DNA from 2 places in the Bacillus thuringiensis genome. Region 1 is predicted to be linked to the other one. Evidence: riboswitches for the same ligand, from Rfam matches in the RefSeq annotation. Region 1 holds a riboswitch; the other holds the start of a gene.

Region 1 (5,187 bases):
GCATCATTTAATTCGGTTTGTTTTCGTTTCCAACCTGATTGATGTAAATTTGTGTGACTTATAATATCTTCCGAAAGAAATACGCCTTGTTTTCTTCTTTCTTCTGGTACAAGTGCGATTTTCGCTTTAATCGCATCTCGTGGTGTTTTAATCGTTAGTTTTTGACCGTCTATTTCTGCGTGATAAGTATGACGAGCACCAAATAACGTTTCAGCAAGTGTTGTTTTTCCACTTCCAATTAATCCGTATATCACAACAGTTTCTCCTTTTCGTATTGTAAGAGAAAGGGGAGAATGACCTTCGTGTAATAGAAGCTCTTGTACTTTAAATAGTTCCTCGCTCCCGGTTTTTGGTGCTGTATTAATAGGAAGTGTAAGTTGTTTTCCAGTCATTGCTTCCACAATTTGTTGATCTGTAATCGTTGTAATGGTTTCAGAAAGGGCAACTTGACCGTTATGTAATACAGTTACATCATCCGCGAAATTTCGAATCTCTGATAAACGATGAGAAACTAAAAGGATGCCAATTCCTTTTGATGTTAAATCTTTTAATAGCTTCCCAAAGGTTTCAACTTCTTTTGGTCCAAGAGAAGAAGTAGGTTCATCTAATAAAAGGTAATTTGTATTGTTAGATAAAGCTCTTGCGATAAGAAGTAATTGTTTTTCATGTAATGAACAGTTTGAAACATCTTCCGAAACATTTAAATTTACCTGTACAGTTTGCAAATGTTGTTTAGCGAGTGCGACTAATTTGGACTTTGAAAATAGTACTTTATTTTGCATTGCTAAATGATCGATTAGTACATTTTCTAATACAGATAATCCGTGAATAAGTCCGTGATCTACTTCTTGTGTTACGAAAGAAATGCCATGCTTTTTTGCATCGCGCGGTGAAGTAAAGGAAACAGACTGAGTATCAATTTTTATATCGCCAAAAACTGGTTGAATTTCACCAGTTGCTATTTTTAGTAAAGTACTTTTTCCCGCACCGTTCATGCCTAGTAAAGCGTGTACTTTTCCTTTTTGAATATGAATAGAAACATCTTCTAGAACAGGTGTAGCGACATGATAAGAATGTGTAATGTTTTGAAGAGAGAACGTCATCATTTTTTCTCCTTCTCTAATTTTTTCATCCAAGGGGAATATGCATCTTTTGAGTCTCCCCAACCGTTTATATATTTTGATAACTGATCCATTGTTATATTTTCTTTTGGTAAACTATTTTTCTTTACTAAATAAGGTTCTAGTGAATAAATATCTGGCGTTTGTTCACCAGCAATTTTTTTGTATAAAAATCGTACTTGAACCTTACCTACTTCAGCTGGATCAGTTGCAGCTGTAGCAGTCCAAGGTGAGTTTTCTTTTTGCATGAGTTGTAAATCCTCATTACTTAAGTCAATGCTATATACTTTTATATCTGTACGACCAGCTTGTTCAAGTGCTTTAACAGTCCCTTTAGCAAACTCATCCCACGAAGCGAAAATAGCTTGTAAATCGCCTTTTTTCGGATATTTCTTTAGTAAAGCTTCTACTTGTGTTTGTGTATCGAGTGGCGTGTTATTACTAGCAGTACCGAATCTTGCGACTTCTTCTATATTTGGATACCGTTTATAAAAAGTATCAATGATAACATTGCGACGTTCCATTGGAGCAAATCCGCCGACCCATACAACTGCGATATTTCCTTGTCCATTCAAATCTTCCGCTAACGTTTTTAATGATTTCCATGCAAGACTATAGTCATCTTGATCAATAATTGTCACACCTGGCAAGCGTAGATCGTTATCGAACGCAACTACGGGAATGTTCGCTTGTAACGCTTTTTCTACTCCAGGTTTTAGTGCTTCAGAACGGCCATGATCAATTAAAATACCATCCACTTTTGAATTAATAGCAGTATCTAAATTTGCAGCCATTTTTGCTAAATCGTTATCAGAATTGTAGACTTGTACACTGCCGCCAAATAGCTCAACTTGTTTTTTGACACCCTCAATATATTGAGAGGAAAAAGTTCCGATGGACATTTGCATAATTAATGCGATTTTTAATGGCTTCTTTATTTGGCTTGGAATTTCTGTTTGTAATTGATTTTCTACCGTTGTAGTCGCCTTTCTCACAGTTTGTTGCTTTTGTGAAGAGATAGCATCTTGTTCATTTGTACAAGCTGCTAATGTAAATAAGAGAAAAATAAGTACGATGGAACATAATTTTTTCATAAAAAAATCCCTCCTAAACTAAAAAGAGAGAGGAGGGAGTGAAAATAAAAAACGCCTTTTCATATAGAAAAGACGCCTTATCATATTACTCTTATCTTTCAACACAATGTGTTGTAAGAATTAGCACCGTGCCCATAAATGGGTCGGTTGCCGGGCTTCGTAGGGCTCATCCCTCCACCTGCTCTTGATAAGACATCGAATATTTAACTATTTTGAATTATTCCACAAACGAATGGTGTTGTCAAACAGTATTTATAAAAAAATCCCTCAGGAAGAGGGATTTTAATGTGGTAAGAATATCAATTGATAAGCAAACAAAATTCCAAATACATACACAAGTGGGTGAACAGCACGGAATTTACCTTTTGCCACTTTCATAAGTGGGTATGAAATAAATCCAAGTGCGATACCTGTTGCGATACTTGATGTAAGCGGCATGCTTAAGATTACTAAGAATGCTGGGAATGCTTCATCAAATGAGTCCCAATCGATGTGGCGAACTGAACCCATCATAAGACTACCAACAATAATTAATGATGGTGCAGTAATAGCTGATACACCAGAAACGGCACTTACTAATGGTCCGAAGAATGCTGCTAGTGCGAATAGAACAGCTACTGTAACAGTTGTTAAACCAGTACGACCACCAGCTGCAACACCAGCAGATGATTCAATGTAAGCTGTTGATGGTGTTGTTCCGAACATAGAACCGATTGTTGCTGAGAATGAGTCAGATAGAAGAGCTCGTCCAGCTTTTGGAAGTTTTCCGTCTTTCATAAATCCACCTTGTTGAGCTACCCCAAGTAATGTACCTGTTGTATCAAATAATGTAACAAGGAAGAATGAGAATACAACGCCGTATAATCCGTAGTTAATTACGTCAGATACAGCAGTAATTGGATTTGAAACGATAATTCCTTCTGGTAATCCAGGCATTGATGTAACACCGTTTGAGAATGTTAATTGTCCTGTGAAGAAAGCGATAATACCAGTTAATAGCATACCGATAAATAGTGCGCCATTTACATTTAAAGACATAAGAACAATAGTAATTCCAAGCCCAGCCAATGCTAGTAGAACTGGAGCAGAGTGAAGATCACCAAGTCCAACTAAGTTTGCATCATTTTTTGTAACGATACCTGTTAAACGTAAACCGATAAAGGCGATGAAAAGACCGATACCAGCAGTAATTGCATGTTTTAAGTTTTCAGGAATTGCTTCCATTAATTTTGTACGGAAAGATGTAAATGATAGCAAAATTAAAATCATACCTGCTACGAATACAGCAGAGAATGCAATTGCGAAAGTCATGCCTTCATGCGCTTTTACAACAGAGTAAGAGAAGTAAGCATTTAATCCCATACCTGGCGCGATTGCGATTGGTAAGTTTGTAAAGATTGCCATAAATAATGTTCCGACAACAGCAGCAATAATTGTTGCTGTAAATGCTTGTTCAAATGGAACACCTGCATCCCCAAGGATAACAGGGTTTACGACAATGATATATGCCATTGTTAAGAAGGTAATAATACCTGCCATAATTTCAGTTTTAATAGAAGTTTTATGTTTTGAAAGGTTAAACATATAAACATCCTTTCTGTTTACGAATAATTTTCACAACAGTTATATATAATATTCGTTTTTTAACTATTTTGCAATAGTTTTGCATAAAAAGTTTATAACAATTCATATTTTGTGTCTTAAATTCGAATATTAATCGTAACTTGATGTGTGAATTTCAGTTTTTATTATGCACATTATAAGGAAAAGGAGTTGAAAGAAGCTATGCCACAGCAAAAAAACTTTATAACAATGCCTGCGCAACATCAAAATAAGCAGCCGGGGATTGAATCATTAATGAGCCCCCTTCCGCAGTTTGAAGATCCAAATTATAAAGGAAGTGAAAAGTTAAAAGGAAAGAATGTGTTAATTACGGGAGGAGATAGCGGAATTGGACGAGCAGTTTCCATCGCTTTTGCAAAAGAGGGAGCAAATGTTGCGATTGCTTATTTAGATGAGGAAGAAGATGCAAATGAGACGAAACAACGTGTTGAAAAAGAAGGTGTAAAGTGTGTATTGTTGCCAGGGGATTTGAGTAATGAACAGCATTGTAAAGATATTGTGGAAGAGACCGCTCGGCAGTTAGGTAGTTTAAATATTTTAGTAAATAACGTTGCACAGCAATATCCGCAGCAAGGGCTAGAGTATATTACAGCAGAACAGTTAGAAAAAACATTTCGTATTAATATTTTTTCTTATTTTCACGTTACGAAAGCAGCACTTTCTCATTTGAAGAAAGGAGATGTCATTATAAATACGGCATCTATCGTTGCATATGAAGGGAATGAAACGTTAATTGATTATTCCGCAACGAAAGGAGCAATCGTAGCTTTTACAAGATCACTTTCTCAATCGTTAGTGCAAAAAGGGATTCGTGTAAATGGTGTTGCACCAGGACCGATTTGGACACCGCTTATTCCATCGAGCTTTGATGAGAAGAAAGTCTCTCAGTTTGGGAGCAATGTCCCGATGCAAAGGCCTGGTCAACCATATGAGTTAGCGCCGGCATACGTATATTTAGCGTCTGATGATTCTTCTTATGTTACTGGACAAATGATACATGTAAATGGGGGCGTTATTGTAAATGGATAGTTTTCATTTATAAGAGCAAAGTAAAGCTAATTACAATTATTATGGTGAGCGCTAGGGGGGATATAGGTGAAAAGGGTATGTTTCGTCTTACTATTATTTTTCTTCCTACCGGTTAGTGCTTTTGCTGATACAGATCATTTAATACTAGTTAATCTTACGACAAACCAGTTGTCTTTTTTTGAGAATGGAAATTACACAAAAACATTTCCAGTAACGACTGGAAGAGATCGTACACCTACGCCTGAGGGTAATTTTTGTATTATAACGAAATTTAAAAATAAAGAATACCATCGAAAAAAAATAGCTGGGGGTGCACCGAA
Region 2 (5,187 bases), 1.3 Mb from region 1:
CAATAATATTTGCGTACGGAGAGTCTGATCCTTCAATCGCAATTGCATCCTTTGTTGGATTTAACTTCGCATCAATTGCATAGTTCGAATTAATGAATAAAGCATCTCCCTCATTATTTTCATACAACTTCGGTGAAAGTCCAGGTTCAACATCTGTTTTAAATTTTAAGTTTTTCGGATTTTCGACTACATCTTTTACTGTCGCCTTAACCACATCTACACCATCTTTAAGCTTAATCACGCCGCCTTTTTGTAACAATGCTAACATACGGCCACGCTCCGCTACGTTATTACTCATAATCACTGTCCCGCCATCTGGTAAGTCTTTTAAGCTTTTATATTTCTTAGAATAAATGCCCATTGGCTCTAAATGGATTTTTCCTGCGTTTACAATTTTATATCCTTTTTCTTGGATTTCTTTATCTAAGTAAGGAATGTGTTGGAAGTAGTTCGCATCAATTTCCTTATCCGCTAACGCTTTATTCGGCAACACATAATCTTGGAATTTTTTAATTTCTAATTTAATACCCTTTTTCTCTAATATCGGCTGTGCCTTTTCTAAAATAACAGCGTGCGGCACGTTAGAAGCTCCAACAACAAGCTTATTCTCCTCTTTCCCTCCGCAAGCAGCTAATGTAAATACAGACAGCGCTGTAACAACTGACAATAGAATCTTTTTCATATGATGTCCCCTTCTCCCCAATAGTTATGTAGTTATGAAAAAGAGCTGGCATCAGACCAGCCCTTTTCAGCAATTATTCTTTTACAGGAACAACTGCCCCTTTATATTCTTTATTAATGAAGTCTTCAATCTCTTTAGAATGTAATACTTCCACAAGAGCTTTAATCTCTTTCTTATCTTTATCGCCTTTACGAACAGCTACTATGTTTGCGTACGGTGAATCATTTCCTTCAATTGCAATTGCATCTTTTTCCGGATTTAACTTTGCATCAATTGCATAGTTAGAGTTAATTAAAACAGCATCGCCTTCTTTATTGTTATACACTTGTGGCAATAAACCAGGCTCGATATCCGTTTTGAATTTTAGATTTTTCGGATTATCTGCAATATCTTTTGGAGTTGCTTTAACTGGATCTACTCCGTCTTTAATTTTTAAAATGCCTTCTTTTTGTAAAATCGCTAAACCACGTCCATGGTCAGCAACTGAATTACTCATAATAATTGTTGCACCGTCTGGAAGCTCTTTTAAGCTCTTATATTTTTGAGAATATACACCAATCGGTTCTAAATGAATTTTTCCTGCTATTTCAAAATCATATTTTTTATCTTTAATTTCTTTTTCTAAATACGGAATGTGCTGGAAGTAGTTTGCATCTAAATCTTTATCCGCTAACGATTTATTTGGTAATACGTAGTCTTGGAATTTTTTAATTTCTAACTCGATTCCTTTTTTCTCAAGTAACGGTTTTGCCTTTTCTAAAATAACAGCGTGAGGTACGTTAGAAGCACCAACAACAAGTTTCTTTTCATCTTTATCTTTCCCGCCACAAGCAGCTAAACCAAAAATTGAAGTTGAAATAAGTGCCGTAAGTAATAATTTTTTCATTTGAAACATCCTCCCGTTTTTTATTATCGTTTATCTATTCGAGTCGTTAAACTATCACCAATCCACTGAATTAAAAATACAACTAGTAATACACAAATTGTCGCAACAATTGTTACATCGTTATTCCCTCTCTGGAATCCTTCTAAGTAAGCAAGTGTCCCAAGGCCACCAGCACCAACAACTCCCGCCATTGCTGTATAGCCTACTAAAGCAATTGTCGTAACCGTAATACCAGATACTAATGCTGGTAACGATTCTGGAATCAATACTTTTAAAATAATTGTGCTTGTTTTTGCTCCCATTGCTTTTGAAGCTTCAATTACACCTTTATCAATTTCGCGAAGTGCGATTTCAACCATTCTCGCGTAGAATGGTGCCGCTCCAATAATTAAAGCCGGCAGCGCTGCACTTGCTCCAAGAATTGTTCCAAGAAGAATCTTTGTGAATGGGATTAATAAAATAATTAAAATGATGAACGGTATAGAACGGAATATATTTACGAATGCTCCAATCACCGTATTAATTGATTTGTTTTCCCATAAATTATCTTTTGCTGTCATGAAAAGTAACAATCCTAAAATTAGTCCTAAAACAAATGTCGCAAGAGCTGCGATTGCCGTCATATATAACGTTTCACCAGTTGCTTCTAACATTTGATTCCAATCAACATTTGCGAGTAACTTATCCATGTGCAATCACCTCCAGCTCTACTTGATTTTGATGAATTCCTTCTATTGCTTGCTGGATCGCTGTTTCCTCACCATTTAAATGAACAACTAAACTACCGTAAGAACCGTTATTCGTTTGTGCGATATTTCCTTGCAAAATGCTAACTTCTATATCACTACGTTGCATTAATCGTTGAAGCACCGGTCTTTCTACAGCCTCACCGATAAACTGCAAACGAATCACTTTTCCATCTGGATATTTTTCAATTAAACTTTCAATCGTTTCATTTGTATCTTCAGAATCTGTTAACTGCTGTACAAATCGTTTCGTAATATCTTGCTTCGGATTACGGAATACATCAAGTACTGGACCCGTTTCTACAATCTTTCCTCTCTCCATTACCGCCACTCGATTACAAATCTTTCGAATTACGTGCATCTCATGTGTAATGAGTACAATTGTTAAACCAAGGCGCTTATTAATGTCTAATAGTAAATCCAAAATTTGATCTGTCGTTTCTGGATCAAGAGCCGACGTTGCTTCATCACATAAAAGTACTTGTGGGTTGTTAGCTAATGCTCTTGCAATCCCAACGCGTTGTTTTTGTCCCCCGCTCAGCTGAGATGGGTACGCGTCTCCTCTTCCTTCTAATCCAACAAGATGAATTAATTCATCAACACGTTTTCTTCTCTTCGTTTTATCAACACCTGCAATTTCAAGTGGAAACTCTATATTTTCACGTACAGTTCGTGACCAAAGTAAGTTAAAGTGCTGAAAAATCATTCCGATTTCTTGCCTTGCCTTACGAAGTTCACTTCCTGTAATTGCTGATATAACACGATTCGCAATTGTAATTTGGCCAGAAGTCGGTTTCTCTAACTGATTAAACAATCTGATTAAAGAACTTTTCCCAGCGCCGCTATATCCGATAACACCAAATATTTCGCCTTTTTCTATTTTTAAATTGGCGTTATCTACAGCAGTGACATCACCGCTTTTCGCCTTATATATTTTCCTTACATTCTCTAATAGAATCATGATGTTCACCCCTTTTTTGTTTAGATAGACTCCGCATTTTTTTATTTTTGATGCGTGTAGTCCACCGCTATCACTACTTTTATTATTTGAATGTCCTCCACATTCAAACAATAAAAAAACCTTTCCGCTTTAGAGAAGCAGAAAGGTTTATATGCGTATATAACAACATTATCCCTCTCTCTCATCTCTCAAAGCATTCGCTTTGCAGGAATTGGCACCATTTCAACATAAGTTGACGGTTGCCGGGCTTCACAGGGCACAGTCCCTCCACCTCTCTTGATAAGAGAAATCAGATTCAATTTTCGTCTGATTTGAAATTTATGAAATTGTCTATATTTTATGACTTGAATTGTATCAATATACACTTACCATGTCAACAGAAATTTTCGTAAAAAATGAAACTTCAGAATTTTAAGCACCTACTGACATCGGTTTACATATATGAAACATTGATTCAACTAATAACATCGTTCGGTACGTTCCCGAATATTGTACACGCCCATCGTTCATTAACATTTGCAATCGTACATTTCCATTCACCAATTGCTCTATATCTTTTTCATCTAAGCAAATGATTTGTTCCGTTCCTCTTTCCTCATGTAGCAGCTCTATATAATCTCTTGAAATTTGTAACGAACAACTTTCATCTCTAAAACGGAAATTAACAGTTTTTTCCTCTCGTCTTAAAAGCGGTTCTAAATGATATTGACCATTAGCGTAATTTACAAATGATTGAAGCAAAGAATATAATCTCACCCTAAATCACATCCTTCATATCACTTTCTATTACATACCATTCCCTCTCACTAAAGAGCAATCCTGTTATTTTCGCTCGACAAATACTGTATCCATCCTGCATCTCGACATATTTCCCAAGAAATATGTCGAGGCGGCAAAAATTTTGCCGCCTACTTTAATTCCGTATATAAATATTCAACCGAATGAAATGCATATATCTTCTTCATCAGTGTCCCATTTTCAAAAACAAGTAAACAAGGTACACTTTCAATCCCATACTCTTTCGCTAAATATGGAGCATAATTTAAATCTAACATCCCAATTTTGAAGCCTTCAATTGTCATCTCAACGACTGTTAACATCTTTTTTGCTAATTGGCATGTTCCACACATTGGAGTATATACATATAACACTGTTTTTTCTTCGTTCTCTATTAGGGCTGTAGCTTCGGCTCCTGTCCAATCAATCACTTCTATCATTCCTTACCGTAAATATTCTGTATAAACGTCAATGTCGGCTCCCCATAATACATTTGCTAAGTGTGTAGATGGCGCAGTTGCCACTTCTCGGTACGAGCGATCAATATAGATATGCTCGGCTTGCGGAAATTCTTTTCGAAATTGTTTCCTTAACTTTTCTCCAGCATCATCAGCATCCACTAGCACATACACTTCCTTATCAAAAAACTGATCAACGAGCTCATCCATTTTCGACAAACCAATTGTACCATTTGTACAAACAATTTCCACTGGTTCACGAATAATAGATTCAATCTTTCTTCTATCTGATGTACCTTCTACAATAATGACTTTTTCTACATAAATCATATGTCATCACCCGATCACCATATACTATATAACCTTGAACTTAGTATATAGTATATTCGTTATTTTCATGTTGTTTCCTGTTTATTTTTGCAAAAGAAAAGCGGAAGCGACTGTTTAGCCCTGTTGGCTAAGGTTCTTCCGTACAGAAGACGCTTTTTTTCTTCCCGTGCGGAAGGTTCTTAGACATGAAGGGCTAGGAGGTGGAGCTAGACAATGAAAAGCGGAAGCGGCTCGTTTAGAACAAGAATGTACCCGAACTCCTTCACTCAAGGCTCTTTTCGCCTCAAGTGAAGGAGTGAAATGCCCAACTTTTTATTCCTTTTGGCTAAAGTTCTTTCGCACAGAAA

The links. A riboswitch is a leader RNA that binds a small molecule or an ion and turns the genes downstream of it on or off. The one in region 1 is predicted to bind S-adenosylmethionine.
Positions count from the first base shown of each region.
Region 2: it holds a riboswitch for S-adenosylmethionine, as region 1 does, so the genes downstream of both, AC241_RS24840 (methionine ABC transporter ATP-binding protein) here and AC241_RS04035 (sugar ABC transporter substrate-binding protein) in region 1, are expected to answer to the same signal.

Region 1 is NZ_CP012099.1:776,620-781,806, forward strand. Features, by position in the region: gene AC241_RS04030 (sugar ABC transporter ATP-binding protein) at 1-1,106, opposite strand, end outside; gene AC241_RS04035 (sugar ABC transporter substrate-binding protein) at 1,103-2,215, opposite strand; SAM riboswitch class I at 2,304-2,409, opposite strand; gene AC241_RS04040 (NCS2 family permease) at 2,498-3,799, opposite strand; gene AC241_RS04045 (SDR family oxidoreductase) at 4,001-4,867, shown strand; gene AC241_RS04050 (L,D-transpeptidase) at 4,934-5,187, shown strand, end outside.
Region 2 is NZ_CP012099.1:4,787,010-4,792,196, forward strand. Features, by position in the region: gene metQ (methionine ABC transporter substrate-binding lipoprotein MetQ) at 1-682, opposite strand, end outside; gene metQ (methionine ABC transporter substrate-binding lipoprotein MetQ) at 756-1,568, opposite strand; gene AC241_RS24835 (methionine ABC transporter permease) at 1,592-2,257, opposite strand; gene AC241_RS24840 (methionine ABC transporter ATP-binding protein) at 2,250-3,275, opposite strand; SAM riboswitch class I at 3,454-3,561, opposite strand; gene AC241_RS24845 (hypothetical protein) at 3,687-4,031, opposite strand; gene AC241_RS24850 (thioredoxin family protein) at 4,184-4,492, opposite strand; gene AC241_RS24855 (toprim domain-containing protein) at 4,496-4,840, opposite strand.